Bradyrhizobium diazoefficiens: one gene and its partner. Each later gene encodes a partner of the first gene's protein in a complex. Links are inferred from orthologs where the notes say so. Each region holds a gene or a part of one and is shown in the gene's direction. Other genes may lie near its edges.

What was found.
Region 2: the proteins of JJB99_RS06485 (region 1) and tldD are in contact, whole or in part, in a solved structure (PDB 5NJ9), measured with the Escherichia coli proteins. The link is inferred for Bradyrhizobium diazoefficiens from one-to-one orthologs.

The regions. Positions count from the first base shown.
Region 1 is NZ_CP067100.1:1,374,362-1,377,572, forward strand. Bases 83-2,978 are described here. They hold JJB99_RS06485 (TldD/PmbA family protein), read left to right. Parts: upstream 83-782; coding sequence 783-2,174; downstream 2,175-2,978. Other genes in these bases: JJB99_RS06475 (DUF6101 family protein), read right to left, coding at 83-502; JJB99_RS06480 (hypothetical protein), read left to right, coding at 613-786; JJB99_RS06490 (3'(2'),5'-bisphosphate nucleotidase CysQ), read left to right, coding at 2,161-2,976. Outside these bases: more of JJB99_RS06475, read right to left, coding at 1-82; JJB99_RS06495 (DUF4170 domain-containing protein), read left to right, coding at 3,037-3,211.
Region 2 is NZ_CP067100.1:7,298,096-7,301,291, forward strand. The notes cover bases 305-3,185. They hold tldD (metalloprotease TldD), read left to right. Parts: upstream 305-971; coding sequence 972-2,399; downstream 2,400-3,185. Other genes in these bases: JJB99_RS34325 (invasion associated locus B family protein), read left to right, coding at 305-509; JJB99_RS34330 (hypothetical protein), read right to left, coding at 516-803; lepB (signal peptidase I), read left to right, coding at 2,396-3,172; JJB99_RS34345 (MmcQ/YjbR family DNA-binding protein), read left to right, coding at 3,182-3,185. Also shown: more of JJB99_RS34325, read left to right, coding at 1-304; more of JJB99_RS34345, read left to right, coding at 3,186-3,196. UniProt on the Escherichia coli protein: Metalloprotease involved in CcdA degradation. Suppresses the inhibitory activity of the carbon storage regulator (CsrA).

The DNA.
Region 1 (3,211 bases):
TCTCGCGTTCTTCGCGATGCACCGGCAACTCGCGCTTGATACCGGCGCGGCGGCGCATCAGGAATTTCGGGCGGCGGGCGCGGATCGCGTTGGCGCGGCGACGGCGGGCCGCCGGCTTGCGCGCAGCTTCGTCGAGCTGCGGCAGCGCGAAGAGCTCGCTCCAGATCGCCCAGGCTTCAGCGAGTTCTTCGCTGTCGGCGCCGACCAGCAGCGGAATGGAGAGCGAGGGATCGCGATGCACGAGCACGAGCGTCCGCGCCTCGTCGTTGCCGCGTAGCGCGATGCCAATGAAGTCGCTGACGCGCAAATTGATCGCCATCTGCATGCCGCGGACGGCGCGGCGCAGCACGACGCGCTCGCGATGAAGCTCGATCTGCCTGGTGTAGCCGTCGGCGCGCGCATCATGCGCATCGAAGCGGACCGGAAGGGAAAGAGGGTCGAGCCGCAGAGAGCGGCTCGACCCGGCGGGGTTGGCCCCGCATGTTGCTGTTTGACGCCTCACGGCTTTCATTCTCCCCGCCGGGATTATGTTCCCGGTCGATGCGAGGACCTTAGCGCGGCCTTTGCGGAAACCGCTTAAAAAGGCTGGTTAATCCAGCGTCACCGCCGCGCATGATTGACAAGACCTTGGCGCGCATGATTGACGAGACGTTGCGCCAGTCTCGCGAATCTGAGCGTTTTGCGGGGCTGAAAATGCTTGAAGTCCGCACCATTTGGGCACATCTGGTGGTCAGGGCGCCCGTCGCCCCCGAAACCTCCCGCGCCCCAACAGGATTTCGTTTGTGAACCCTTCACCAAGCTCGACGCTTTCGCCGCAAGCCAATCGCGATCTGTTCGATCAATCCGCGCTGTCCGATCTCGCACAGCGGCTGGTGGAGGCGGCGAAGCGCGCTGGCGCGGATGCGGCCGATGCGGTCGCAGTGCGCGGTATCTCGCAAGGCGTCGAGGTGCGCGACGGCCGCGTCGAGGAATCCGAACGTTCCGAGGGCGACGATGTCGGCTTGCGCGTGCTGGTCGGCCAGCGCCAGGCGGTGGTGTCGACCAACGACGTCAGCGGCGATGCGGTGACCAAGCTTGCCGAGCGCGCGGTCGCGATGGCGAAGGTCGCGCCAGTCGATAAGTTTGTTGGCCTCGCCGATCCCGCGCTGCTCGCGCGCGATTTTCCCGAGCTCGATTTGCTCGATCCCGACGTGCCCGCGACCTCAGAGCTCGAGCGCCGTGCACTCGAAGCCGAAGCCGCCGCGCTCGCCGTGAAGGGCGTCACCAAATCGGGCGGTGCGTCGGCTTCCGCGGGCATCGGCGGCATGGTGCTGGTCACCTCGACCGGCTTCCACGGCTCTTATCTGCGCTCCAGCCAGGGCATCTCCGCCACCGCCATCGCGGGCGAGGGCACCGGCATGGAGCGCGACTACGACTTCACCTCGGCGCCGCATGCGTCCGATCTGTTGTCACCGGAGCTCGTCGGCCGTTCCGCCGGCGAGCGCACCGTAGCGCGCTTCAATCCGCGCAAGGTCGAGACCTGCAAGGTGCCGGTGGTGTTCGACCCGCGCGTTGCGGGCTCGCTTGTCGGCCATCTCGTCGGCGCCATCAACGGCGCCTCGATCGCGCGCAAGACCAGCTTCCTCAAGGACAAGCTCGGCCAGCAGCTGTTCGCGAAAAACATCCGCATCATCGACGATCCCTTGCGCAAGCGCGGCCTGCGCTCGCAGACCTTCGATGCCGAAGGCGTCGCGGTGAAGCGGACCGCGCTGGTTGACGAGGGTGTGCTGACGACCTGGCTGCTCGACTGCGCCACCGCGCGCGAGCTCGGCCTTGTCACCACCGGCCACGCCCATCGCGGTGTCTCGTCCTCGCCCTCGCCGGGGCCGTACAATCTGCATCTCGAAGCTGGCACACTGAGCCCGGCCGAGCTGATCGCCGACATCAAGCAGGGTTTCTACGTTACCGACCTGATCGGCTCGGGCGTCAACGGCGTCACCGGCGATTACAGCCGCGGCGCCTCCGGCTTCTGGATCGAGAATGGCGAGATCACCTATCCCGTCAGCGAGGTCACGATCGCAGGGCACCTGTTCGAGATCTTCAAGTCGATGCAGCCGGCGAACAATCTCGAGTTCCGCTACGGCATCAATGCGCCGACGGTGCGCATCGAGGGTTTGACGCTTGGCGGACGTTGAGGCGCACTCCCTCGAAACCATCCTGACGCGTGATGCGGCGCTGCTGAAAGATTCGGTGCGGGAGGCGGGCAGCCTCGCGCACGCGATGTTCCGCACCGAGCTGAAGAAGTGGATCAAGGGCGCGTCCTCGCCGGTGTCGGAAGCCGACATCGCGGTCAACGATCTGCTCGAGGCCCGCCTGCGCAGCGCCACGCCCGATTACGGCTGGCTGTCGGAGGAGAGTGCCGACGACGAGGCGCGGCTGTCGCGGCGGCTGACCTGGGTGGTCGATCCCATCGACGGCACCCGCAATTATCTCAACGGCCATGACGAATGGTGCGTCAGCGTCGCGCTGGTCGAGGATGCCTCACCGGTGCTGGCCGCGGTGTACGCGCCGAGCAGCGACGAGTTCTTCTTCGCGGCCCGCGACCAGGGCACCACGCTCAACGGCGTGCCGGTGCGGGCGGCGGGCGGATCCGCGCTCGATTTCGCCCGCGTCGCCGGTCCGAAGCCGCTGGTCGAGCGGCTGAAGCCCTCGCTCGGCGACATCAAGCTGCATCCGCGAATCGGCTCGCTCGCGCTACGCCTGTGCCGGGTGGCCCACGGCGCGCTGGATGCGGCTTTTGCGGGGGGTAACAGCCATGATTGGGACCTTGCGGCGGCCGATTTGATCGTGCAGGAAGCGGATGGTAGGATGAGCGGTCTCTCCGGAGATCCCATCCTCTATAACCGCCGGGAAGTGGCGCACGGGGTGCTGGTGGCAGCGGGTCGCGATCGTCATGCGAGCATTGTCGCGCATTTTCGAGATCGTCCCTTCGCCTAAGCGCTCCCGCTGTGCTTGTCGACCACTGCTTTGCCGGGCAGCCCGTTAGGAACAGACCCCATGCCAGATAGTGCCCCGCAACAATTGCTGCATCTCGTCATCGGCGGCGAGCTCGTCGATCTCGAGCACAACACCTTCAAGAATCTCGACGACGTCGAGATCGTCGGCCTCTATCCGAACTATGCGACCGCCCACGCCGCCTGGCGGGCCAAGGCACAGAGCACGGTCGACAACG
Region 2 (3,196 bases), 5.9 Mb from region 1 along the record:
CGCAGGCTAACGGCCTCACGGTGCTGGCCGCCCTGCTGGCTGCCTTCGTCCTGCTGGCGCTGCCGGGGTTTGCCCATGCGCAGGGCGCGGTGCGCTCCGTCCATGGCGACTGGCAGATCCGCTGCGACACCCCGCCGGGCGCCCAGACCGAGCAATGCGCCCTGATCCAGAGCGTAGTGGCCGAGGACCGCTCCAACGCAGGCCTGACCGTGATCGTGCTCAAGACCGCCGACCAGAAGGGCCGCTTGATGCGGGTGGTCGCCCCGCTCGGCGTCCTTTTGCCGTCCGGCCTCGGCCTCAAGCTCGACAACCAGGACGTCGGCCGCGCCGGCTTCGTCCGCTGCCTGCCCAATGGCTGCGTCGCCGAGGTGGTCATGGACGACAAGCTGCTGGGCCAGCTCCGCTCGGCCAAGACCGCAACCTTCATCATCTTCGAGACGCCGGAAGAAGGCATCGGCTTCCCGCTCAGCCTGAACGGGCTCGGCGAGGGCTATGACAAGCTACCGTAGACGCCCTCACCCCTGGTCGATGCGATAAAGCTCCGTGTCGCACCAGCCGCAGCGGTAGATGCGGCCTCTCCCGGCCACCGGCCCGGCCAGTGCCTTTCGCCGACATGTCGCGCAGAGGATGCCGTCCACCGTGTCGCAGCCCGGGTGAGCTGCGACATAGGCCTCGCGGGTGGGATAGGAGGTCCAATAGCGGCGGTAGACGAACTGATTGAAAAGCAGGACCAGCCCCAGCGCGCCAAAGCCGATGATCAGGCCGTGATACTGATCCCAGAACACAAGCAGCGAATTCCACATGCTCTTGCCGGCGCTCCGCCCCAGGATTCGTCCTCGATAGCCCGGAATCCTGAAAGCCGGCTTAAGGGCAGGCCGTACCTATCGTTTCCGTAATGTGACAGCCCAGGCCTCGCGGAACGCGCGGGAAACCATTATCTTGCCCAACATCCCCCGATAATGGACGGACGCATGACCAACCCTGCCACGACCTCCCTGCTCGACCGCGCCAATCTCGACCGCGACCAGGTTCGCAGCGAGGTCGCGCGCGGGCTTGCCGGCGCCGACGACGGCGAATTGTTCCTGGAATACAGCCAGACCGAAGCGCTGATGTTCGACAATGGGCGGCTGAAGCAGGCGACCTACGACACCTCGCAGGGTTTTGGCCTGCGCGCCGTCAAGGACGACGCGGTGGGTTACGCGCATTCCTCCGACGTGTCGCTGCCGGCGCTGATTCGCGCCGCCGACGCAGTCGGGGCCGTGCGCGGCGGCTATTCAGGCAATTTTGCCGCACCGCCTCCGCGCACCAACGTGCGGCTCTATGGCGACGACAATCCGCTCGATGCGCCGGGCTTCGAGACCAAGGTCAAGCTGCTGGCCGAGATCGACGCTTACCTGCGCGACAAGGATCCGCGGGTGCGACAGGTCAGCGTCAGCCTGGGTGCGACCTGGCAGGTCGTCGAGATCCTGCGGCCCGACGGCGAGAACTATCGCGACATCCGCCCGCTGGTGCGCGTCAACATCTCCGTCGTCGCCGGCCAGGGCGACCGCCAGGAGAGTGGCAGCAAGGGCTATGGCGGCCGCGCCGGCTATGCCGAATTTATCGAGACCCAGTCCTGGCACGAGGCCGCCGACGGCGCGCTGCGCGAGGCGCTGGTCAATCTAGAGTCGATCCCCGCCCCCGCCGGCGAGATGGACGTCGTCCTCGGGGCCGGCTGGCCCGGCGTGATGCTGCATGAAGCGGTCGGCCACGGCCTCGAAGGCGATTTCAACCGCAAGAAGACGTCGGCGTTCGCGGGCCTGATGGGCCAGCAGGTCGCGGCCAAGGGTGTCACCGTTGTCGACGACGGCACCATTGCCTCGCGCCGCGGTTCGCTGTCGATCGACGACGAGGGCACGCCGACCAATCGCACCGTGCTGATCGAAGACGGCATCCTGGTCGGCTACATGCAGGACCGACAGAACGCGCGTTTGATGAACATGAAGCCGACCGGCAACGGCCGTCGCCAGGGCTATGCCCATGTGCCGATGCCGCGCATGACAAACACCTACATGCTGGCGGGCGACCGCGATCCGGCCGAGATCCTAGCTTCCGTGAAGAACGGCGTGTTCGCCGCGAATTTCGGCGGCGGCCAGGTCGACATCACCTCGGGCAAATACGTGTTCCAGTGCACCGAGGCTTACAAGATCGAGAACGGCAAATTGGGCGCGCCCCTGAAGGGCGCCATGCTGATCGGCAACGGGCCGACCGACCTGCATCGCATCCGCATGATCGGCAACGATCTCGCGCTCGATACCGGCGTCGGCACCTGCGGCAAGAACGGTCAGGGCGTACCGGTCGGCGTCGGCCAGCCCTCGCTTCTGATGGAACGCATTACGGTAGGTGGAACAGGCGCATGAGCGTTGACAAGGTAACTGCCGCTCCCAAGCGGAAGAGCAGCGGATGGGGCGGGCAGCTGATGCAGCTCGCCGGCATCGTCGCCGCCGTATTCATCGCCAAGGGCGCGCTCGCCGAGCCGTTCTACGTGCCGTCGGGCTCGATGGAGCCGACGCTGCTGATCGGCGATGCGCTGCTCGCCTCGAAATTCCCCTATGGCTACGGCACCTCGTCGCTGCCGATCCAGATCAACTTGCCCGAGACCGGCCGCGTGTTCGCGGAGACGCCGAAGCAGGGCGACGTCGTGGTGTTCCGCTGGCCCGGCGACCGCTCGCAGGCCTGGGTCAAGCGCGTCGTGGGTCTGCCCGGCGATCGCATCCAGATGCGGCAGGGCCAGCTCTTCATCAACGACCGTCCCGCCGAGCTGAAGCCTGATGGCGTTGGAGCTGCCGAGGACGACAATGGCGGCAGCGAGCCGGCCTATCGCTATGTCGAGACGCTGCCGAACGGCGTCTCGCATCTGATCTTCAAGATGCGCGACAACGGCCCGCTCGACAACACGCCCGAGGTGAAGGTGCCGCCCGGCCACCTCTTCGTGCTCGGCGACAACAGAGACAATTCCGCAGACAGCCGCGTGCCGCTGCGCTCCGGCGGCGTCGGCCTGTTGCCGATCGACAATCTGGTCGGACGCGCCGATGCCGTGCTCGGCTCCTGGGATCTCGGCATGCGCGGCCAGCCGGTGTGGACCTGGCTCTCCGGCTTCCGGCTCGCGCGGTTCTTCACCGCCGTGCACTGAGCCGATCTCATGACCTTCGACGAC